Regions from separate parts of the Brevibacillus schisleri genome, predicted to be linked through region 1. Evidence: riboswitches for the same ligand, from Rfam matches in the RefSeq annotation. Region 1 holds a riboswitch; each other region holds the start of a gene.
What was found. Region 1 has a riboswitch for cobalamin ahead of ACUUHJ_RS11095 (ABC transporter substrate-binding protein). Riboswitches for the same ligand answer to the same signal wherever they lie in the genome.
Positions count from the first base shown of each region.

Region 2: another riboswitch for cobalamin. It lies ahead of ACUUHJ_RS26460 (energy-coupling factor ABC transporter permease); the one in region 1 lies ahead of ACUUHJ_RS11095 (ABC transporter substrate-binding protein).
Region 3: another riboswitch for cobalamin. It lies ahead of ACUUHJ_RS20685 (ABC transporter substrate-binding protein); the one in region 1 lies ahead of ACUUHJ_RS11095 (ABC transporter substrate-binding protein).
Region 4: another riboswitch for cobalamin. It lies ahead of nrdI (class Ib ribonucleoside-diphosphate reductase assembly flavoprotein NrdI); the one in region 1 lies ahead of ACUUHJ_RS11095 (ABC transporter substrate-binding protein).

Region 1 is NZ_JBVNDM010000001.1:2,229,746-2,235,777, forward strand. It holds gene ACUUHJ_RS11080 (ABC transporter permease) at 1-596, shown strand, start outside; gene ACUUHJ_RS11085 (alpha/beta fold hydrolase) at 652-1,422, opposite strand; gene ACUUHJ_RS11090 (M24 family metallopeptidase) at 1,547-2,641, shown strand; cobalamin riboswitch at 2,655-2,854, shown strand; gene ACUUHJ_RS11095 (ABC transporter substrate-binding protein) at 3,025-4,044, shown strand; gene ACUUHJ_RS11100 (FecCD family ABC transporter permease) at 4,069-5,127, shown strand; gene ACUUHJ_RS11105 (heme ABC transporter ATP-binding protein) at 5,124-5,936, shown strand.
Region 2 is NZ_JBVNDM010000001.1:5,559,278-5,565,309, reverse strand. It holds gene ACUUHJ_RS26475 (spore germination protein) at 1-491, opposite strand, end outside; gene ACUUHJ_RS26470 (GerAB/ArcD/ProY family transporter) at 481-1,581, opposite strand; gene ACUUHJ_RS26465 (quinone-dependent dihydroorotate dehydrogenase) at 1,733-2,824, shown strand; cobalamin riboswitch at 2,959-3,152, shown strand; gene ACUUHJ_RS26460 (energy-coupling factor ABC transporter permease) at 3,295-4,059, shown strand; gene ACUUHJ_RS26455 (energy-coupling factor ABC transporter substrate-binding protein) at 4,056-4,340, shown strand; gene cbiQ (cobalt ECF transporter T component CbiQ) at 4,337-5,134, shown strand; gene ACUUHJ_RS26445 (energy-coupling factor ABC transporter ATP-binding protein) at 5,131-5,979, shown strand.
Region 3 is NZ_JBVNDM010000001.1:4,371,447-4,377,478, reverse strand. It holds gene ACUUHJ_RS20710 (manganese-dependent inorganic pyrophosphatase) at 1-135, shown strand, start outside; gene ACUUHJ_RS20705 (hypothetical protein) at 185-355, opposite strand; gene ACUUHJ_RS20700 (MerR family transcriptional regulator) at 492-1,250, shown strand; gene ACUUHJ_RS20695 (pyridoxamine 5'-phosphate oxidase family protein) at 1,298-1,882, opposite strand; gene ACUUHJ_RS20690 (MBL fold metallo-hydrolase) at 2,039-2,983, shown strand; cobalamin riboswitch at 3,135-3,283, shown strand; gene ACUUHJ_RS20685 (ABC transporter substrate-binding protein) at 3,436-4,431, shown strand; gene ACUUHJ_RS20680 (FecCD family ABC transporter permease) at 4,433-5,470, shown strand; gene ACUUHJ_RS20675 (ABC transporter ATP-binding protein) at 5,479-6,032, shown strand, end outside.
Region 4 is NZ_JBVNDM010000001.1:3,591,057-3,597,088, forward strand. It holds gene nrdF (class 1b ribonucleoside-diphosphate reductase subunit beta) at 1-739, opposite strand, end outside; gene nrdE (class 1b ribonucleoside-diphosphate reductase subunit alpha) at 795-2,879, opposite strand; gene nrdI (class Ib ribonucleoside-diphosphate reductase assembly flavoprotein NrdI) at 2,866-3,225, opposite strand; cobalamin riboswitch at 3,388-3,587, opposite strand; gene ACUUHJ_RS16790 (alpha/beta hydrolase) at 3,758-4,582, shown strand; gene ACUUHJ_RS16795 (ACT domain-containing protein) at 4,614-5,126, opposite strand; gene ACUUHJ_RS16800 (hypothetical protein) at 5,166-5,495, opposite strand; gene mnmA (tRNA 2-thiouridine(34) synthase MnmA) at 5,517-6,032, opposite strand, start outside.

The DNA of each region.
Region 1 (6,032 bases):
GGGTAGGGACGTTCTCTGTCATTGGTTCCGTTCTCGTAGGGACCTTGCTCGGTCTTTTGGCAGGATATTATGGCAGATGGATCGATACGATCATTTCGCGTCTTTTTGATATTATGCTTGCGTTTCCGAGTATTCTTTTGGCAATCGCTGTGGTTGCCATCTTGGGGCCATCTTTGCAAAACGCCTTGATTGCCATTGCGATTATTAACATTCCGACATTTGGGCGGTTAGTACGCGCCCGTGTATTGAGCTTAAAGGAAGAGGAATTCGTCATGGCCGCACGGGCAATCGGAATGAAAAATTCCCGCATTATCATGCAGCATATTTTGCCGAACAGCCTCGCACCAATCATTGTGACCGGGACGATGGGGATCGCAACAGCAATTATTGAAGCAGCTGCACTTGGCTTTCTCGGACTGGGAGCACAAGCGCCAGAACCAGAATGGGGAAAAATGCTCGCTGATTCACGTCAGTACATTCAAAAAGCACCATGGACCGTTATTTTTCCAGGGCTCTCTATCATGCTAACAGTTCTCGGCTTTAACTTAATTGGGGACGGCTTGCGTGATGCACTTGACCCGCGGATGAAGAGCTAGTCCAATTGAAAAAGACAGAAGGGAATGGAGATACCGTCCTTCTGTCTTTTCTTATTTATCCTTCTTCCATGAAGGTGCGGCACAACTGATTGAAAGCAGGCGCAGCTTTCGTGATTACCTGATGCCTTACGTTTGGGATCATCTCGAGTCTTGCTTTTGGCAATTTCATCGTAAGCATTTGCGCATAATGATGCATACGTTTATCTTGTTCGCCATAGGCAAGTAAAATCGGAAGCTGGATCTCGCCTAGACGCTCTGTACATTGATAGCGATGACCGGCACCGTAAAGGTATTTTAAGCTGGTGGGATCTGTTTTGGAGGCGTGCGCCGTCCATTTTTCCTGCATTTCTGGGCTATTGACATGTGAGGAGGCAATGGAACGGGCAAGAAGAGGGACTCCGTGAAGCATCGACAATGCCTGCGCCATCCAAAATCGTCCATGCAAATACAGGTCATTCACTTCGGAAAAACCGCTCACGAGTATACCGCCTCGTGCATGATCAGGATAGCGAAGACAATATTCAAGGGCGATAGAAGCACCTTGGGAGTACCCCAAAATAAAGGGACGCTCTATGCCGAGTGATGGGATCAGCTTATGGAGTCGTTCTGCCAATTCCCCAATAGAATAGGGCTTCTCCATGGGCGAACTGTCACCATGTCCGGGCAAATCAGGGACAATGAGCTGAAAAGTATCTGCGAGTGCTTGCTGATAAACAAAATTGATAGAGCCGATGCATGGCGCATGGATACACAATAACGGCTGGCCTTTCCCCGATATGTGAAAAGCAAACTGCTTGCCATCCTGATGGACGAGTATTTGTTCCATTTTTGTTTTCACCCCACCCTTAGGTTGTCCGATCCGAAGTAGATTTTGCAATTGAACTCTTCTTTTTTTGATGGGGAAGTGGTATTCTCGCAATAGAATAATTGGTGAAAGCAGGGTGAAGAAGTTGTTTCAAGAGCGCATTTCGAAGCTCCACACGTTTTTGACAGAGCAAGAGCTGAACGCGGTGTTGATTACCTCTCCCAAGCACGTCTACTATTTGACCGGATTTTTTACTGACCCACATGAACGTTTTATGGGTCTTGTTATTCCTGCTGAAGGAAAGCCTTCCTTAATTGTACCTGCTCTTGATCGTGAGGCAGCAGCAGAGGCTTCGTTCGTTCAAGATATCCATACACATACGGATATCCAAAACCCGTATGAAATCCTCAAGCAAGTGTTACCAGCGAACTTGGCGAAGCTTGGAATTGAAAAAAGTCATATGACTGTCGAGCGCTATGAAGCACTTGGACAAGTTGTTCTGGCGTCGAGCTATGTAGACGTGGAAGAGCCACTCCGTGAAATGCGTTTGATCAAATCTGCGGACGAAGTGGATCGTCTGAAGCACGCTGTTCAGTTGGTCGAGGATTCCTTGCGGGAGACCCTGAAAAAAGTCAAGACAGGCATGACCGAGACAGAAATCGTAGCTGAGCTGGAATTCCAGATGAAGCGCTGGGGTGCAGAAGGTCCATCCTTTACGTCCATGGTATTGGCAGGGGAGAAGTCCGCTTTGCCACATGGGAAGCCAGGAACGCGCCAGGTGCTAGAAGGCGACTTGCTTTTGTTTGATATCGGGGTAGCTGCGAACGGATATGTATCCGATATTACGCGTACCTTTGCTGTAGGCGAGATCAGCGCCCAGCTACAAGAAATTTACGAGACAGTATTGGCTGCTAACGAAGCGGCAATTGCTGAGATTCGTCCGGGTGTGACCTTTGCGCATTTGGATAAAACCGCTCGCGATGTTATCACCGCAAAAGGCTACGGAGAATACTTCATGCACCGCCTTGGGCATGGACTAGGGATGGATGTACACGAATATCCGTCTGTTCACAGCCAGAACCAAGAAGTGCTTCGTCCAGGAATGGTCTTTACCATCGAGCCGGGCATCTATTTGCCAGGAGTAGGTGGCGTGCGGATTGAAGACGATGTATTGGTTACGGAAACGGGCGTTGAAATACTCACGCAGTTCCCGAAAAAACTGACTTCTATTAACGGATGAATAAGTTGGAAAAATTGAATACGTATCGAATGGTGCTGGATGGCATATGCCGTCAGCTTAAAAGGGAAGTCCGGTGAAAAACCGGCGCGGTCCCGCCACTGTAACGAGGAGCGCCTAGCGAATAGCCACTGTTTTTTGCGAGACAAAAAATGGGAAGGTAGCTGGGTGTGTTGATCCGTAAGCCAGGAGACCTGCCATGCGATCATTTACAATCGACCCACGAGGATGGGGCAGATGTGGAAACAGTCTATGAAAGGGCGCCTTTGCGCCTATTATGGCTATATCTACGTTTGTCATGCACCTCCCGATTGAAATGGGGGGTGCTTTTTTTGTGGAAGCAATTGGTTTACTACAACATTTATAAAAGAAAAAGGGGATTACAGATGTTTCATACAATCAAAACACATACAGTAATGAAAGGACTAGCTTTCGGTATCATGACAGCTGCCATGCTTTTGGTTTCGGCATGCGGCTCCACTACGACAACGCAGGCTCCAGCCAAAACAGAACAAACCGCTGCTCCAGCAGCAGAGAGCAAGCCTGTAACACTCACCAATAATGGCATCGAAATGACCTATCCAACAGCACCTGAACGTGCCGTGACATTGAACCAACACGTCACCGAAATCATGTTGGCGTTGGGCCTGGCTGATAAAATGGTCGGAACCGCTTACCTGGACGATGAAATCCTTCCAGCGTTAAAAGCAGATTATGACAAGATTCCGGTCCTGTCTGACAAGTATCCTACGAAAGAAGTGCTGTTGGCAGCGAACCCAGACTTCGTGTACGCCGGATGGAAAAGCGGTTTCGGCGAAAAGGGCGTAGGAACGATGCAGGATTTGGAAAAGGTCGGCATCAAATCGTATCTGCAAGAATCGTCTAACAAGCCTGGTCCAACGATCGACGATGTGTTCGCGGATATTACGAACATCGGACGCATTTTCCGTGTGGAGGACAAAGCCAATGATTTGATCCATAAAATGAAGAGTGAAATGGATCAAACGATTAGCAAAATTGGCAAGGTGGACGAGCCACTTAAAGTATTCGTGTACGACAACGGGGAAGATAAGCCATTCACAGCAGCCAACAACTACATGACGTCCTTAATCAAAACGGCTGGCGGCAAGAACATTTTTGACGATATTCAAAAGGGTTGGGCAGAGGTCAATTGGGAGCAAGTAGTGAGTCGCAATCCAGACGTGATTATTATCGTAGACTACGGGGATAGAACTGTTGAGCAAAAGCGTAATTTCCTTTTGACCAAAAAAGAACTGGCGGATATCCCGGCGATTAAAAATCAACGACTGGTTGTATTGCCATTGTCTGCGGCTTCTGAAGGCGTTCGAGCACCGATTGCGCTGAAAATTTTGGCGGAAGGACTCTACCCGGATAAATTCAAATAGAGTACGCCCCTTTTAAGGGAGGGAATAGCACTGCAACAGATCAAGTTACCTTCTATCATCATTACTTTATTGGTCGGACTCTTCCTCTCGATTACGTTCGCAGTTACGCTCGGATCGGTGGAGATTAAACCGACTACGGTATGGAAAATTGCCTTATCAAAAATTCCGATGTTGACCCAATGGATTGAGGTGGACTGGTCCCAAGGGGAGCAAACAATTATTTGGGATATTCGCTTTCCGCGTGTACTCTTGGGGGCGATCGTCGGCGCAGGTCTGTCTGTCGTGGGAGTAGCGATCCAATCGTTGGTTCGCAACTCCCTGGCTGACCCGTATGTGTTAGGCGTATCTTCAGGTGCTTCCGTTGGAGCTACTTCCGTAATTATTTTCGGAGCATTCAGCATGTACGGGCAATATGCGTTAACCTTTGGCGCTTTTACAGGCTCTCTCGTGTCCATCATTCTCATTTTTACGCTATCTCGTATTGGAGGACAAAACTCGACGGTACGCCTGCTCATGGCTGGAATTGCGATATCTGCGATCTTGTCGGCCATTACCAGTCTCCTTGTGTTTTCAGCACCGAATGAGCATGGAATTGGAACGGTCCTGTTTTGGTTGAGTGGCAGTCTGGCTGGCGGCAAATGGGAGTACCTGACGATCCCTACATTGATTGTTGTCATCTGTCTCATCGTCTTAATGGCCCAATACCGCTCGCTCAATGCGATGCTGATGGGCGAGGAGTCAGCGGGAACACTGGGGGTTAATACGGTACAATTCCGCAAGCTTCTCCTGGTGATCACGGCACTACTCACGGGGGTGATCGTGTCCATCGCGGGATCAATCGGTTTTGTCGGATTAATGATGCCCCATATTGTCCGTGTGATGGTCGGATCAGATCACAGACGTGTCCTGCCTGTCAGCGCTTTGTTTGGCGCGATATTTCTCATCTGGGTTGATGTAGTCGCCAGGCTTGCATTTGCACCGGAGGAGCTGCCGATCGGTATTTTGACAGCGCTATGTGGTGGTCCATTCTTTATCTGGTTGATGTTGCGGAGTTCTTATTCCTTTGGAGGTAGCGGACGATGAATTTGCAGGTTGAGAATATATCGGTCGAACTGGAGAAAAAGGGAATCCTGCGCAACGTCAGTCTGGAGGTGCGCTCTGGAGAGTTTGTGGGACTGATCGGGCCGAATGGCAGTGGGAAGTCCACATTGCTAAAAAGTATTTATCGGGTACTGAAGCCGCGTTCGGGATGGATCTCACTGGATGGCGACGACGTATACAAGTTAACCTCGCGTCAAAACGCTCAGCGAATGGCAGCAGTACGGCAGGAGTCCTCTGTTGAATTTGATTTTTCGGTAACCGAAATCGTGAATATGGGACGTGCTCCGCATAAACGACTATTTCAGTCTGATAACGCAGAAGACCTTCAGATTTGTGAAGAAGCACTACAGCGGGTAGGGATGCAAACATATGCCGATCGCAGCTTTTTCAGTTTATCGGGTGGAGAGAAGCAGCGGGTGTTAATTGCCAGAGCTTTGGTGCAGCAAGCCCAGTTCCTTGTCCTTGACGAACCGACGAACCATTTGGATGTTCGATACCAGTTGCAGGTGATGGATCTGGTCAAAAATCTTGGGATTACAGTGTTGTCCTCGTTGCATGATCTCAATATTGCAGCGATGTACTGTGATCGTCTGTACGTGATCTGTGACGGGGAAATCGTTACATCAGGGACGCCAGAGGAGGTCTTGACACCCACTCTGATCCGGGATGTTTTCGGAGTAGAGACAGAAGTGACGACCCATCCTATTACTGGAAAAAAGCATGTATATTTCTACTCGGAAGCGATCCGTGTGAAGCCATCTATCCAGAAGGTAATAAGTGGAGTCAACTGACGGGGGACAAGTTGAGTTTCTTTGATTTTCATAAGAGGGGATGCCTAGTCGGGGCTGTTGACAAATTGCCGTAGAGATAGGGGTTTCTGGGAATCG
Region 2 (6,032 bases), 3.3 Mb from region 1:
GTGATATACATCATGCCGACTCTTGTGCGCGAACGCGTTCCGAGAATAAAAGGCTCATAAGCCAGGGTAATGGTTCGCATACGCTTGCGAATGAGTGCAACGTTCGTGGAAATATCCTCAACGAAACCGTCCCGGGGACCTTTGATCGAAATCTCCGTATTGGCTTCCTCAGTGCCGCGCTCTGGCCGCTTAGAAATATCCCAGGCGAAGGGAGGAGTATCACCAATGAAAATCAGCAAATCTCCAGCGAAAAGTCGCTCAATCCACAGCTCTGAATCCGTGAAAATGGGGATGAGGGGCAAGGAGCGCAAATCTCCCTCAGTCAGGAAACGTTCAATCTGTGGTAATGCCGTATCTTGTAATTGGCGAACGTCTGCAAGTCCTTCGCAATAAAGCATTAGCACTGGCTGATCCTCGGATGTGACTGTGCGCATAAAAATGACGTCCGCACAATGCGCGAATTTTGCTCGCAGTTCCTCTTCAAGGGTCATGGCCTATTCCCTCCTGTTTGGGTGGTTTGCGCAGGGAAATCAGGATGAGTGCGAGTGTGACAATGATCATAATGACGAAATAAAGCGGATAGTATACGTACGTTAGGAAGGAAACGAACTGCATGTCGCTATACGGGAGGCTGGTAAATGCGATCATGCTCCCTCCGAGAAACAGGATCGTGTATTTGCGTTGTTTTCTGGTATGGATCGTGAGTAATTCTCCCAGGAGCAGCAAGCAGATGGTGATTCGAATAAAAGCGCCAGAGAGCCACTGGAAAATCGAGAAGAACTCCATATTTTCGATGTCTTTTCCGATGGTGAGGAGCCGCCATTGTTCAAATGCCGGAAAACGTTGACGCGCAGACTCGACCGGTCCGAATTCTGCAATAGCCCCCGTCAACGGACTGAGTGTCAACAGAAGCGTGATGCCGAGCATAACGAAATAGTGTACGAGGCGGAGTGGCTTTCGGACGTGATGCTGAAGCAATAGCAACAGAAACAGCTCGGTAATACCGCCGCCAAAGTAGAGCGTCCCCACTAGCAGAGGACGATAACCGTTCTGGAATAGCGGCAGTAAAAGACTATAATCCTTTTTGGGAATATTGCCAAAAGCGACGAAAAATCCAAGCAACACAACAATAGGCAGAAGAATTCCTGCTGTGATACCAACGGAGGTCATTCCCCCGATAGCAGCGAGCACACATAAGCCCATCAAGGCGATTGCAGTCACCCACTCGGGTGTGCGAGGCAGATAGTTGACGGTAGTCCATGTCTGGGTATCGATCAGATTGGTTAACGCCATCAAATACAGGCAGATCATGATCGGAGTGAGTAAGAGATGGCTGACAATATTTCCTGTTCGCTGCTGAAGCCATTCATACAAGGCTTGTTGCTTTATTGTTCGATTGATTACAAACAATAGATACACCCACAAGGAAAAAGGAATACCAGCAAGCAACACGCTCAACCAAGCATCTCTTCCGGCTTTACTCAGTAAGAGGGGAATGACGGTTACGTGGTTCGTAATGCCGATCGTCAGCATCATCACCATAATGGCTTGACCAATCCCGATTTTTCCGTCCACTTTCATGAAAGACTAATCCCCCTATGCGTGGTGGTGCTGTTAGGATTTGCCTGCTTACTTGGAAATATGTATCACGTATAAAGGTTACATCCTCCCGAAAAAGTATGGTATTCTACTATGAGGTAAAAAGGTAGAAACGGAGTAAGGAGTGCAGCCGATGTATCAGCTCATAAGAAAATATCTGTTCCAACAAGATGCGGAAGAGATTCATGAAAAGACAATTGGTGCCTTAAGGCTGGTGGAGGATTCTGCTCCAGGCAAAAGCATCCTGAAGATGATCTATCAGGTAAAAGACCAGCGATTGGAGAACAAGCTGTGGGGAATGACGTTTCCGAATCCAGTCGGACTTGCAGCCGGTTTTGATAAAAATGCAGAAGTCTATCATGCGTTGGGTGCTCTTGGTTTTGGGTTTGTGGAAATCGGGACATTGACGCCGCAGGGGCAGCCAGGCAATCCAAAGCCCCGATTGTTCCGATTGCCGGAACATCAAGCTGTCATTAACCGGATGGGCTTCAACAATCACGGTGCGTATCTGGCTTCCCAGCATTTGGTCGATTACGCATACTCAGATGTTCCGATTGGGATTAACATTGGGAAAAACAAAGTAACGCCGAATGAAGAAGCGGCCGTCGATTATAGCAAATGTATGGACATGCTCTATGCATACGGTCACTATTTCGTCATTAACATCAGCTCTCCGAATACCCCGAATCTGCGTGACTTGCAGGAAACGGAGAGCTTGCGTCATTTGGTGCGTGCAGTAAAAGAAAAGGCAACCGAAATGGAAGGGCGTTCCATCAAGAAAAAGCCGATCTTGCTGAAAGTAGCGCCAGACATGTCAGATGAGCACATGCGCGATGTTGTTCACGCTGCTGTAGAAGAAGGCATTTCCGGAATTATTGCGACCAATACGACACTGTCACGCGAGGCCGTCTCTGGTCATCGCTTTGCCGAGGAAGCGGGCGGACTGAGCGGTAGACCTCTTACAGAGCGTTCCACAGCTTGGGTGAAGGAGATTTATCAAGAAGTAGGAGACAAGGTACCAATCATTGGTGTCGGCGGTATTTATAATGGGGAAGACGCCTACGCGAAAATCCGGGCAGGAGCCAGTCTTGTTCAGGTGTATACGGGGATGATTTATCAGGGCCCAGGTATCGCCAAACAAATCAACAAAAAACTGCTCAAGCTCATGCAACGCGATGGTTTTAAACATATTAGTGAAGTAATTGGCGTAGACGCAAAAGAATAGATAGAACAAAGTACGCATAGGTAGATGGTTCCGTTTGTAGTGGGTCATCTACTTATGCGTTTTTGCTTATATTCTTCCGATTTATGTAGTGATCCGGTATAATGATGTGGGACAAACATGAATTGTCAGTCAATTGCATATAGTCGGCGTTAGGTGCCTTTATGTGACGCATAAAGGGTAACAGGGAATCGGGTGAAAGTCCCGAGCGGTCCCGCCACTGTAACCAGGGAGCTCTCTTTGAGAAGGAAACCACTCATCTTCGTATGGGGAAGGACAAGGAGCGCATGGATCTGGAAGCCAGGAGACCTACCTAGTAGCCACACCCACAGAACCTTCGCGGAAAGGAGCGGTGAATACGAGGCAATGAGGCTGTCTAGTCAGTCTGTTGTTTTGTGTGCACATCTCGTCCACTGATGGATGGGATTTTTTTGTTTGGAGGAAAGAATGAAAGCCAGTGAAGGAGGATAAACATGAATCGATCTCGTCTCGTATCTACTTGTTTGATGATCGCGGGCTTTGTCTTGTATTTTTTGCTCAATGAACCTGAGACAGGACATGCAATGCACATCATGGAAGGGTATTTGCCATTATCCTGGGCCTTATTTTGGTGGGCTGTGTTCTTGCCATTCTTTATTCTTGGGATTCGCTCGATTAACAAGATTGTAAAAGAACATCCCGAGATGAAGCTCCTTATTGGCGTTGCAGGAGCATTTGCCTTTGTTTTATCTGCATTGAAAATCCCTTCGGTTACAGGCAGCAGCTCTCACCCGACTGGAACGGGCCTTGGCGCCATTATGTTTGGGCCTTTTGCGATGTCTGTGTTAGGGAGTATGGTGCTCTTGTTTCAAGCCTTGCTTTTGGCACATGGGGGTTTGACTACGCTAGGGGCAAATGCTGTATCCATGGCTGTGGTAGGACCTATGGTGGCATACGGAATCTATTGGCTGATCATGAAAGTGGCCGGAAGTCAGCGTCTGGCGGTTTTTGCGGCGGCGGCTTTGGCTGATCTCGCTACCTATGTGGTGACTTCGCTTCAACTGGCACTCGCATTTCCAGCTGAATCTGGCGGAGTGTTGGCTTCGTTTGCCAAATTCGCAGGAATCTTTGCGTTCACGCAAGTACCGCTCGCTATTAGTGAAGGTCTGTTGACCGTTCTTGTTTGGAACTGGTTGTTATCTTATAACGCAAAAGAGCTTACACAGCTTCGTTTGCTCAAACGGGAGGAATCGCTGTGAAAAAAGGATGGAACTGGCTTTTACTCTTGGGGGTAATCGTACTGGCTACTGTCCCGCTGTTACTAGTGCAGGACTCGGAATTTGGAGGCGCAGACGGCGTGGCAGAGGAAGCGATCAAGGAAATCGCTCCGAACTACGAACCATGGTTTCAACCGCTGATAGAACCGCCAGGGGGAGAGACGGAGAGTCTATTGTTTGCGGTGCAGGCGGCGTTGGGAGCGGGAGTGGTTGGCTACGCCGTGGGCTTGTACAAAGGTCGGCTGGATAAACGGAAAAAATGAACGGATTGCAGCTTGATTCTCTCTCTTATCAAAACAGGCTAAAACATCTGCCGCCAGCTCATAAGCTATTGCTGGCGAGTGCAATGTTACTGCTCGTCCTGGTGGGACATGTATGGATGCAGATGGCGGTCGTTGTTTGGATGACGATATGGGTAGTGGTGTATGCCCGTATTCCTGTCCGTATCTACTGTGCCTTTATGATCGTGTCACTCTCGTTTTTCGCGGCGGGGCTCCCTGCTCTATTGATTGAAGGGGCGAGAGCAGGAGGAGTACAGGTCCAGGTCGCGGCAGCATGGGAATTCGGTACGTATGTGCTCTATGTGCCGATGTCCTCCTTCAGTAAAGTTTGGATTTTATTTTGGCGGACCATGGCGAGCTTATCTTGCTTTGCTTTCCTTTTGTTTACCGTGCCGTTTGCCGAAATCTTGCAGGTGCTTCGGCGGCTTCATATGCCTGTTCTTGTGACTGATTTATTAATGATCATGTATCGGTTTATTTTTGTGTTGGTAACGATTTCTCACCAGCTCTGGATTGCCCAACGTTCGCGCGGAGGTCATCGCGGCTTCCGGGCGACACTTCGGGATGCAGGGGTTCTCGTTGCGCAATTGTTTGTCAGAGCGATGCGCAAATACGAAGCCCTGCACAAAGGAATGGCGGCAAGAGGTTTCGGGGAGAGCATGCAGGTGCTCTCGTTTCATTCCCATGCCCGCTCGCGCCGCTATGAGTGGGAATCAATCGCAGGCTGTATCCTGCTGGTGCTGCTTGAGTGGTGGACAGGAGGTTGGCGGTTATGACATCACGGTTGTTGGAGTTCATCGATTTGCAGTACACGTATCCAGGAGGGCGGGGACCAGTCCTGTCAGGGCTGTCCTTATGGATTCCAGAGGGGAAAAAATGTGTTCTTTTGGGGCGGAATGGCTGTGGGAAGTCGACCCTGTTCTTGCATGGAAACGGGATTATCGAGCCACAGAAGGGACAGGTGCTGTGGAAGGGGAAACCCATTGTCTACAAACGAGCCGTATTGCAAGAGATGACGCAAAAGGTAGGCTTGGTCTTTCAAGATCCCGAGCATCAGTTGATCGCAAGCACAGTCGCGGAAGATATATCCTACGGTTTATGCAATCAGAAGCTGCCCGTGGACGTAATCCGGGCAAAGGTAGAAAAGGTGCTGGATGCATTCGGGTTAAGAGAGCTGGCAGAAGCTCCGATTCATCATTTGAGCCTGGGACAAAAACGGAGACTGGCACTCGCGGGGGTCATGGTCATGGAGCCGGAGCTTCTGCTATTGGACGAGCCTACTGCGTATCTGGATCGCTATCAGACCAAAAATTTGCTGCGGGAGCTCGATGCCATTCATCGGCAAGGAACGACTGTTTTGATGGCAACACACGATATGGATATTGCGTTTGAATGGGCCGAGTGGATTTGCATCATGGATGAAGGCAGGCTTGTGTTCGCGGGAGATCCGCAGGAGGCATTGGAAAACAGAGACATGCTGGAAAGCCTTCATCTAGGTATGCCGTTGCTCGTGGATGTGTGGGAGGCACTGCCTGAGCAGTGGAAGCGAGAGTTGGGCGGAAATATTCCACGTTCGGTCGACGAGCTGCGAAAAATGCTAAGTGTTCAGCGGGTGTGGTGAATGGAGTGGGCGCTTTCGGGTAAGCTAACCCCAAAAAGCCATGGAGGTAAGCA
Region 3 (6,032 bases), 2.1 Mb from region 1:
CTTGGTAGCGCAACACAAGTGGTAGAAAAAGCGTACCAAGTAACATTGGTAGACAACAAAGCTGTTCTGAAGGGCGTTGTCTCCCGTAAGAAGCAAATCGTACCGGTATTGACTGATACATTCCAAGCTCTGTAAAAAGAAAGGTGGCTGCCATGCACAGGATGCGGGCAGCCATTTTTTATTTCTACATTCCTTGGCTAGGATTATTGTGCATCTGGAACAAGGTTTGCTGGGCATAAGCATCGTCACTGTAATGCGTGATGGCATGTTTATCTCTGGCTTTGAGGCTAAGCAACCCTGTTAATCCCCATCCGGCACCGACTACGGCTACAATGAAACCGATGATATAGAGCATCGAAGTCCCCCCTTGTATGGCGTTATCTATATTTTAACAAATTATGGATAGAGAGTAACGCCAATTTTATGCTGAAAATGTGTTTGACATTGACGGTCCGTAAATGTGTACGATCAATTTGTCAGGAGGAATGAACATGGAATATACGGTGCAAAAGCTAGGACTCCTGGCGGGTGTCAGCACCCGGACGCTCCGATACTACGATGAAATTGAGCTTCTCAAGCCGGCGAGAATCAATTCGTCAGGGTATCGCATTTACGGACAGCTTGAGGTTGATCGATTGCAGCAAATCCTTTTTTACCGCGAGCTGGGTGTGAGCTTGGAGGAGATCAAGGAGATCCTGGATTCACCAACCTTTGATGCTGACCGAGCACTGTGGGAGCACCGCGAGAAGCTCCTGGAAAGGCGAGCGCAATTGGATGCGTTAATCGCCAATGTCGATTTGACATTAGCACAAAGAGAGGGGACCAAAACGATGAGTGACAAACAAAAATTTGAAGGCTTCAAGCAGAAGTTGATTGACGACAACGAGGCACAATACGGAGAAGAAATTCGTGCAAAATATGGAAGTGAGCAGGTTGACAAATCCAATCAGAAAATAAAAGGAATGACCGAGCAGGAGTACGCCGCACTTGAGCAGTTAAATGAAGAACTGCATGAGACGTTGGCAAAGGCCTTTGCGACGGGAGATCCTGCTCATGAGCTTGCGCAAAAAGCAGCAGATCTTCACCGTCAATGGCTCAGCTTTTATTGGGACAGTTACAGCAAGGAAGGGCACGCAGGTGTTGCCCAGATGTACGTCGATGACCCGCGCTTTACTGCTTACTATGACAAGGAACAGCCAGGTGTAGCCGCGTTTCTCCGCGATGCAGTGGTCATTTATACCAGCAAGTAAAGAGTTTTCAAACAAAGAAGCTGCGAGCAAGGCAGCTTCTTTGCATTTTACGCTTCGTTATCCCCACCTACTGCGGGAAAAAGCTTTTGTCCCAATGGTGTTGGCAATCCATCCATGCTTACTACGTTGTTTTCCTTTTGATAAGCAAGCAGTTCCTGCTCGTCTTTAGCCAAAGTCCATTTCTGAAGGGTGTCGCGTTCTTTTGAGTAGGAATAGAAGGGGATAGCCCAGCCGCAAGAAGTCTTTACTTCCTGTACGTTTACGGTAATGATTTGACGAGCACCGGGCAGAAGCGGGAAGTCTTTTACGAGCTCATCCCACCGAGGCGAATCTGGGAGAATAACCGTTCCTTTGCCGAATAAGCGCATGATCAGAGGGGGGCCTTCAAATGCACAAAACATGAGAGTAATCCGGCCATTTTCCTGTAGATGTGCACTGGTTTCGTTTCCGCTTCCGGTCAGGTCTAAATAGGCCACCTCGGTAGGCGATATGATGCGAAAGGAATCGTACCCTTTCGGTGAAAGATTCACGTGACCATCTGTGTCCATAGGAGCAGAGGCAACGAAGAACATTCGCTGCTTCTTGATAAACTTCTCATGCTCAGGTCTTAACTCAGAAAAAAGCTGACCCATTTTGCACCCCTCCAGGTAAAGGAATTGTTTTTACTACCCTCATATTACGATGAAAATATGAAGAATTTGTGTTGTTTTTCCCAGTTCGTCCAAAATTGATGATAAAGTGTAAATATTCCCTCAATAAAATGGTTTTTGAAAAGGAGGAGCATTTACATGCAATCATCACAGCCAATTTACTTAGGGGAGCGCATCCATTTAATAGACGGTTTCGATATGGGCTGGGCGGAACGCACGGGGACATATGTCATCGCTGAAGAAGAACTGACTTTGGTCGAAACAGGGCCAAGCCCCTCCGTCCCATACATCAAGACCGGCCTCGCCAAGCTCGGTTTTACCCCGGAACAAGTAAAATACATCATCGTGACGCACATTCATTTGGATCATGCGGGAGGAGTGGGACTTTTTCTAAAGGATTGCCCAAACGCAAAGATCGTCGTCCATCCAAAGGGTGCACGTCACCTCGTTGATCCAAGCCGACTGATCGCAGGGGCGAGAGCGGTGTACCATGATGATTTTGATCGATTGTTTGATCCGATTGAGGCTGTTCCCGAAGAGCGAATTTTGATTCGTGGAGACGGAGATACACTAAAGATCGGGGCGAATTGCATGTTGGAGTTTCTGGATTCGCCAGGTCATGCCAATCATCATTTCAGCATCTACGATCCCGTTAGCCGCGGCATGTTCACAGGTGATACGGCAGGTGTACTTTATCCGCAGCTTAAAAAGGACGGTATACACCTCGTGCTGCCATCTACTTCTCCGAATCAGTTTGACCCAGATGCCATGTTAGCGTCTCTACGTCGATTTGAAGCGCGCAAGCTGAATTGCATTTACTTTGGTCATTTTGGGATGTCTGAACAGGTAGACGATGTGTACCGCCAAATACGTGAGTGGCTCCCTGTGTTTGTGGCGGAAGGAGAATCAACACTTGCTGCTGGACAAACATATGCTGACCTGTCTCGTAAGTTATTGGAACGAGTCTCGGAGCATCTACAGTCACAAGGCATCAATGATGACCACGAAGTTTTCGGAGTACTCAAGCTCGATTTACAGGTGTGCGCCATGGGCATTCTGGATTATTTGCACAAACGAGGGTAAAAGCTTTGCCAAAAGCATTCCATTTGCCTGAACCCTTTGTTCAGGCGCTTTCATTTTTAGCAGACAAGAAAGTAATAGCTTACGTGTTTGTCATTCTTTTTTCACCCAAGGAATGCTATGATGTAGGATGAGTCATGGACTGTGACAATTTCAAACGTAACAGCAAATAGGTGCCTCGTCTTTTCTCAAAAAGATCGGGTGAAAAGGGAAGTCGGTGAAAATCCGACGCGGTCCCGCCACTGTAAATCGGCTCGTTACTCAGCCGTAAGCCAGGAGACCTGCCTGTTTGTTTTCGTGCCTGTTGCCTTCGCGGAAAGGATCGGCCTATTTCAGGAAGCAGTCCTGTCTGTTTGCCCTGAGGTACCGACCCTTTGATTTCCGAATGGAAGCAAGGGTCGCTTTTTTTATTGGAAGGTACAGTCAATCAGACACGCAGAAAGGAAGTTCTACATATGAAACGTTCATTGCGATTCATGATCCCACTACTAGTTGCGGCGAGCCTCGCAGGTTGTGCGGGTAACGATAACAGCCAGCCAGCACCTGGTGGACAAACAAGTGCACCGCAGACAGCACCGCAAGAGAATACAGCCGAGCAGCCTGCAAAACAAACTACGTATCCGTTGACAGTCAAGGATGCGACAGGAAAAGAAGTAACCTTTGCAAAAGCTCCTGAGCGAATCGTCTCCACATCACCTGCCGAGACAGAGATTTTGTTCGCATTAGGCTTGGAAAATCGGATTGTAGCTGTCTCGGACTATGATGATTATCCAGAAGCGGCGAAGGCAAAACCGAAAATTGGCGGCGTCGTCAAACCGAATGAAGAAGCGATTCTCGCTCAAACGCCAGATATGGTCGTCGGTGGGATTTCGATGGAGAAGCCAGTGGCTGACAAGCTCAAATCACTCGGGATGCCCGTCTACATTACCCATCCGACAAAGATGGATGACATCCTAAACAATGTGTTAGCGATGGGAGTGATCACTAACAAACAAGAACAAGCCGAAAAAGTCGTCGCGCAAATGAAGAAGGATATCGCGTACGTTCAAGATGCAGTGAAACATGTAAAACCGGAAGAGAAGAAAAAGGTATACCTTGAATTTTCCCCAGGCTGGACAGTCGGAAAAGGTGAATTCATGGACGAACTCATCACACTGGCTGGAGCGACAAACATTGCTTCTGACACACAGGGCTGGAATCCGATCAGTGAAGAAAAGATTTTGCAAAACGATCCAGACGTCATTTTGTATGCGAGCGGAATTACCGATGAAAAGACTGGCGTCAAGCTGGAGGATATGATCGCCAAGCGTAATGGCTGGGATAAAATGAAGGCGATTCGTGAAAAACAAATCTTTGGCATGGACCAAAATATTTTGTCCCGTCCCGGTCCGCGTATTACACAAGGCTTGATCGAAGTAGCGAAGGCGATTTACCCAGACTTGGTGAAATAAAATGAAGAAACGATTGTTCATATGGGGAGGAGTCAGCTTTCTCGTCCTTCTGGCATCAATAGTCATCAGCATCTCGATGGGGGCGGCACATCTCCCCATTTCGCAAGTATGGCTCATCCTGCTCCATCAAATCTCGGGCTTGTCTGAGTGGATCACCGTAACGTGGCCGGAGTCATCTGAGCAAATTGTCATGAAGGTTCGTTTTCCACGCGTTGTATTGGCTGTTTTGATTGGCGCCTGCTTGTCTCTTGCGGGAGCGGGTTTTCAGGGAGTTTTGCGAAATCCTCTCGCAGATCCGTTTACGATGGGCGTGGCATCAGGTTCTGCTGTCGGAGCAGCCTTTTTGATCCTGTTTGGCTTGCAAATCAGCTTTTTGGGTGCATGGAGCACGCCTGTTGTCGCTTTTCTTACAGGACTGCTCAGTTTATGGATCGTACTCGGACTCGCGAACACGCAAGGAAAGCTGCAAACGGAGACCCTGATTTTGTCTGGTGTTGTGGTGCAGGCTTTTCTCGGCTCACTCGTTTCCTTTATGGTGTCGCTATCCGACCAGACGGTGAATGAGATCGTGTTCTGGCTGATGGGCAGCCTGTCATTTCGGGGCTGGGCCTTCACGTATGTCTTGATTCCGTACTTGGTCATAGGCGGAATGGTGCTGGTAAGCTATGCACGTTCCTTGAACCTATTTGCGTTAGGCGAGCGGCAGGCTGCGCATCTCGGCGTCCATGTAGATCGAACGAAGCTGGTGGTTTTGGTCGTCTCGACTCTTCTGACGGCAGCGGCGGTTTCTATCGCGGGAATTATCGGGTTCGTTGGCCTAGTGGTACCGCACCTCGTCCGTATGCTTGTCGGTCCTGACCATCGAATTTTACTGCCAATGGCTGCGATCTGCGGTGGTATTTATGTGCTGTGGGCCGATACTCTCGCCAGAATGCTGCTAAGTCCAACGGAAATCCCGCTCGGTGTCGTGACAGCATTTCTGGGTGCACCGTTTTTCGCGTATTTATTAAAGCAAAATAAACGCTTTAGGAAGAGGTAACGTATGCAATGATCAATGTGCACAGCTTGCAAAAATCGTATCAGGATACGCCAGTTTTGCACGGAATCGATTTTTGCGTGGACAAGGGAGAATTTTTTGGCATTATCGGACCAAATGGAAGCGGTAAATCCACCTTGCTGAAAATGATTTCAGGGGTCATTAAGGCAGATGCAGGAGACATTTTGCTTCAGGAGAAAAAGCTTCATTCCTATCCACGTAAAGAGCTTGCCAAAATACTGGCTGTATTGGAGCAAGAGGGGCTGCCGCCAGTGGGCTTTCGCGTTCGAGAGGTGTTGGAGATGGGGCGCTTTCCTTACCAAAATTGGCTGGGGGAAGAGAAGCAGGATGTAGCATCGCTCATTGATGAAATCGTACAAATGCTCGGCCTTGAACATTTGGAGGAGCGCACACTGGATCAGTTGAGTGGTGGGGAAAAGCAGCGCGTAGCTTTGGGGAAGGCATTGATCCAGAGACCTCAGGTGCTGTTGCTTGATGAACCCACGACTTACCTCGATATCGGGTACCAGATTCAGCTTATGGACATCGTGCGAAAATGGCAAAA
Region 4 (6,032 bases), 1.4 Mb from region 1:
CAGCCAAGCCTATTTCGGTATACAACGAAGTCGTATAGGCCTCTTCATTTTCTTGCAGCTCATGCAAAAGGGCATACAGCTCCTCTTTTGCTGCGGTCTGCTCGACCACACTCAGGCCTTGATAGACTTCTTGCGCGAGAACGCCGACATAGAGACCGTGGATGCTCTCGTCACGAACAATCAGGTCGATAATTTCCCCACTGCTTGTCATCTTTCCTTGCCCCGCCAAATATAGCGGATAGAAGAAGCCGCTGTAAAACAGATAGCTTTCCAGGAAGACGGACGCTACCATCGCCATGTACAAGTCTTTCGGTTTCTCAATTTCCTGATAGCGTTTGGAGATGAGGGCCGCTTTCTTTTGCAGGTGTGGATTGTTTTCTACCCACGAAAAAATACCGTCAATCTCCTCTGTCGATGCCAGCGTTGTAAAAATGCTGCTGTACGATTTGGCATGGATTTGCTCCATCATGCCCATAAAGGCGAGAACCGCTTTTCTTTGCAGTCCATCGACATGCTCCATGATCTTCGGCATCCCTACTCCACCCTGAACCGTATCCAGTAAGGTGAGACCGCCCAATACTTTTTTATACGTATCCCGTTCAGTCGCACTGAGCTCCATCCAGGCCATCTTGTCATCTGACAACGGAATCTCATCATCCGTCCAGAACTGCATGATGTTTTGATTCCAAAACGTCATCGTAAAATCGTCGTCCGGCCTGTTCCAATTGACTGCTTTCATATGGCGTTCCTCTTCTCTTTTTGCTTGATGCTTTTCCTTTTATGAATCTCGTTCACTAAACTGCGCAGCTAATGCACTCTTCTACAGTCAAATGCTTCGTACGCGTATAGTAGAGCGACTTCAGACCTTTTTTCGCTGCGTAAATGTAATAGCGAGCTAGCTCTCTGGTTGAAATGTTGCTGTTCACGTGCAGCACAGTCGAAATTCCTTGGTCGATGTGCTCTTGAATTTCGGCAATCAGATCAATCACTTTGAATTGGTCGATGACATACGCCGATTTGTAGTAAAAATAGTTTTCCTGCGACAAGTATGGCATCGGGTAATACGTCGTAGAGTTGGCATACGTTCTCGTTTCGATATGCTCAACAATTGGCATCACACTAGAAGTCGCATTCTGAATGTAGGAAATGCTCTGTGTCGGTGCAATCGCCAAACGGTACGCATGATAAACGCCATGCTTTTGCACCTTTTGCTGTAGATCCGCCCAATCCGCTGGCGTCGGAATGTGCATTCCTTCAAAGAGAAGCTTAGCTTTTTCCGTCCGCGGGCTGTAATCGTTCGTCACGTACTTGTTAAAATAAGTGCCTTTTGCATATTCCGATTGTTCAAAGCCCAAGAAGGTCTTGCCTGTTACCTTGGCAATTTCCATACTTTTTTCCAAGGAGTAGAAGTTCATCATCATGAAGAACGTACGGGCGAAATCTTTCGCTTCTTCACTTTCGTAAGCGATTCTGTTCTTTGCCAGATAACCGTTCAGGTTCATTGCACCGAGACCTACGGAGTGCAGCTCGCGGTTTGCCTTTTGAACGCCTGGAGCGTTTTCTACGCGCGTCATGTCACTCACGGCTGTAATGGCTTCGATTCCTTCGTGGACGGATTCACGGATCATTTTGCGTTCCATCACGTTGACAATATTGAGCGATGCCAGATTGCAGCTAATATCGCGACGAATGATATCCATCTCGCCGTAATTGGTAATCGTCGAAGTCTCCTGTAGTTGGAAGATTTCCGTGCACAGGTTGGACATTTTTACCGAACCGAGATCTTTCAGTGCATGGTTGTTGTTCGCATTCGTTTTGTTCATGATGTACGGATAGCCCGATTCCATTTGGATCATCGCGATTTTGGTCAACATCTCGCGTGCGCTCATCACGGTCTTTTTCTTGATGCGATCGTTAGCAAAGAGCTCGTCGTACATCTCATCGAGGTCCATATCATCCAGATGCACACCGTATTCTTTGTACACGGAGTATGGAGCAAACACAGTCAGTGGCTTGTTTTCCTCAGCCAGCTTGTAGAACACGTTTGGTACGATCAGGCCGATGGACAACGTTTTGATGCGGGCTTTTTCATCCGCATTGATCTTTTTGCAATCGAGAAACTCGTTGATATCCCAGCCGAAGATGTTGTAGTACGCTGCACCTGAGCCTTTCCGTTGCCCCATTTGATCCGCGTAGGAAAACGCATCTTCCAACAGCTTGAGAACCGGCATGACACCTTTTGCCGCGCCCTCGACGCCTTTGATCGGCTCTCCTCGTCCGCGAAGCTTGGACAGGTTTACGGCTACACCGCCGCCAATTTTGGATAGCTGCATACAAGTTCCCAAAATAAAGTTGATGGAATTCAGTGAATCATCCATTTCGAGCAAGAAGCAGGAAACCATTTCTCCCCGGCGGCTTTTTCCTGCGTTCAGGAAAGTTGGTGTCGCTGGTTGCAAGCGTTGGTCCATCATGGATACTGTTAAACGCTTAGCGAGCTCAAAGTCACCTTGTCCAAGGGACAGTGCCACAACGGCCACCCTGTCTGGATACTGCTCCAAGTACATCGATTTATCGTTCGTTTTCAAAGCGTAATCTTTATAAAATTTGGAGATAGCCATATACGAAGCAAATTGAAAATCGGCGTCATAGGCCAAACGGAAAACTTCATCGACCTGCTCAACAGTGTATGTTTCATAGACGTTTTCATAGAAGTCATTCTCGATCAAATAGTCCATGCGTTCTTTCACACTGCCAAAAGTCATCGTGTTGGACTGCACTTCTTCCATGAAGACCGCAACCGCCTCCCGATCCTTTTCCAGTTGATAAAATCCGTCGTTGCCACGCTGCATCAGTTCGTTGTTCAATTCAATATGCCGCAATTGCTGCCACCCCACTCGTAAATTGTTCCACGTCACGGCCGGTACCGGACAGTTCGAATTTTGAAATCACCGGAACGCCATATTGGCTCGCGATCGTATCCGCGCTTTTGGCAAAGCTGGTTCCCCAGTTGCGGTTGCCGCTGGCAGATACCCCTCGCAGATGGACATGATTTCGCTTCAGGAACGTCGCCACCTTCTCCGGCACTTGTCCGAATCCCGTCGTGTATGTGATCAAAATGAATGGCTCGTCCAACACCATATCTTGATCAATTTCCACATGTGGCAAATTAATTTTGTTGACGAATCGTCGGACGTTTCCTGTTTTTGAATCATAAGCGATTAGCATGTCCCTCATCCTATCCTTGCTATTTTTACTCTGTATGTACGTTATTTAGCCAAAGTAAAAGCGCATCCGACGTTTACATGCCGAATGCGCGTGATGACTTCCATCTAGCAATTCGCCAATGCGAATTGAGCGCTCGAACACTTCCCTATCTCCCGTAGGGTAAACAGTGCAAGCGGTTAGGCAGGTCTCCTGGCTTTTGGATCATCGCTCCATTTTCACCTTCCCGATCCTTCATGATCAGTGGCCTTCTTTCGCAAATGGAACTCTCTCATTACAGTGGCGGGACCGCGTCGGATTCTCACCGACTTCCCTATTAAGTCTACCAAATCTGGCTGGTAAACACCTTACCGCATCAATATGTAGTTGGTAAAACTTACTTTACCTCAATATATCGTAGGAGTCAAGCTCAGTATGGGCTCTTTTCGAAAACTAACTATTCTCCTTTTTCGGCTATTTCCAATCTCTGGTTCTCGTTCATATAATAGATTTTGTGTGTGTTGGTTAGCCTTGGAGAGATTGGAGAGTCGCCCTCATGAAAAGCACCGACTATCAACCTGTCGTCATACCTCGTTCATACCGTAGAATCATGACTTATCAAGAGCGTGACTATCACATTTTCGTAAGTATACCTGCCGATCCCCCTCCGGAATCAGGCTTTCCCGTCATATATTTGCTAGATGGCAACTCTGTTTTTGCCACTATGACCGAAGCGATACGGATACAATCACGTGGCCCTGAACGAACTGGCGTGTATCCTGCTATCGTCGTCGGGATTGGCTATCCAACAGACGACCCATATCATCCTGCTCGTTTCTATGATTACACGTATGAAGTTCCCGCCTCAGAGCTTCCTGGCAGCCCAAAAGGAGCCGAGTGGCCACAGATGGGGGGAGCGGAGCAGTTCCTCACCTTTTTAGAGGAGGAGCTCAAGCCTAGCATCGAAAACGACTTCCCCATCGATCGGACGCAGCAAGCGATTTTGGGACATTCGCTAGGCGGCTTATTTGTCTTGCATGTGCTTCTGTCGAGACCACACGCGTTCCAGCGGTATATTGCCGGTAGTCCCTCTATCCACTGGAATGAGAGCGTGCTGCTTGCAAAGGAAAGTCAATTGCCGAGCCTGCTGACAGATGACCTCGACGTCCATGCACTCCTGACGATCGGCGAGTTGGAAAACGATGGGCGATTCTTGGTCAAAGAAAAATCACTGGCGATGATCGAACGATTGTCCTCCATGGGTAAGGGCCAAATCAAGGCTTCCTTTAACGAATTTGCCAACGAAAATCACTCGTCTGTTTTGCCAGTCTTCATTAGTCAAGGACTCAAATTCGCCACGAAAAAAACTGCCCGCTACTAGCAACGGGCAGTTTTTGTTTATCATGATTCGCTTACTGTAGAGATAACACTTTGGTGATTTGGGGCAGCTCTTCGATGGCAGATACAATCGTTGGTGTAATCTCTTCATCAGTCACAGAGATAAGCAGGGCATTCTTCCCTTTTTGCTCGCGGGATACATTCAACTTGGAAACATTGATTTGATACTCGGCCAGTTTTCGTGAGACATCATAAATCACGCCTGGATAATCGATATGGCGAACCAACAATCCGTGGGCCCCTGGAGGTATGCGACAAGCGCAGTAATTGATTTCACTGATGTACACTTCTCTCCAATCTTGCGCAAAGGTGTACTTGTTCGCTCCTACACGCAAAATCGCCAAATGATTCGCATATTCGCCAGAGCTGTGTTGGACAGGAATCTTTGTCCCGAGTCCTTCCACTAGCAATGTTGCGATTTCCTCTTTATTTTCATGAGCAAGAATACTTAATTGTGCACTCGCTAACTCTGGCTCGAGTCTTCGAATCAGTTCAGCCAGTTCACGCAATCCAGCATATTGGGTCATGTGATGCCTTCACTCTCCCAGTCAGGTTTATCCTTGTTTTTACGGCAGAATCCATGCTTCCGGCTCTTTCTTGATGGAGGATTCGTTATCAGCACGATACCAAGCCGTCAACGTTTGCCCATCTTTCGTATAGTAGATACGGTAGATGGTATTGCCTTTTCCGCCGTTGGTAAAAGGACTTTCCTCCAGCGGAACAGCTGTCACTCCACCCGCGTTTACAACCCCGCCGTTCTCCTTGATGACGTTTTGGATCGTCACCATATGCTCTTTACCCATGGAGGCCATCCCGAAATAAGAGATGATCGCCAAGAGAACTGCTCCCGCCAAAAATGAAACGATAATCACTTTTGATTTTTTCGTAGCATCCACCGAGTGCTTCCCCCGTCTATCTTAGTTCTCTTTATCGACTAAGCGTACCTTATCAATCGTACCCCCACCCAAGCACACTTCCCCATCGTAGAAGACGACAGCCTGACCAGGTGTCACTGCTTTTTGCGGCTGATCAAATACAACTTCCACGTTGCCATCCTCCAGCAGGTGAACGGTTACTCCCTGATCTGGCTGGCGATAACGGAATTTGGCTGTACAAGTAAACGTTTCGGATGGTTTCTTATCACTCACCCAGCTCACGTTGGTCGCCAAGAGACTCTTCGAGTACAGACGGATATGATCAGAGCCTTCGCCAACGATCAGGGCATTCCGTTCCAGATCCTTGTCTACAACAAACCAAGGCTGTCCGCTTGTACCATGACCTCCGCCAATCCCTAATCCTTGTCGTTGACCCAATGTATAGTACATCAGTCCGTCGTGCGTACCGATGACTGCTCCATCTACGGTCTCGATATTTCCTGGTTTGGCTGGCAAATAGTTTTGCAGGAACTCGCGGAAGTTGCGCTCCCCAATAAA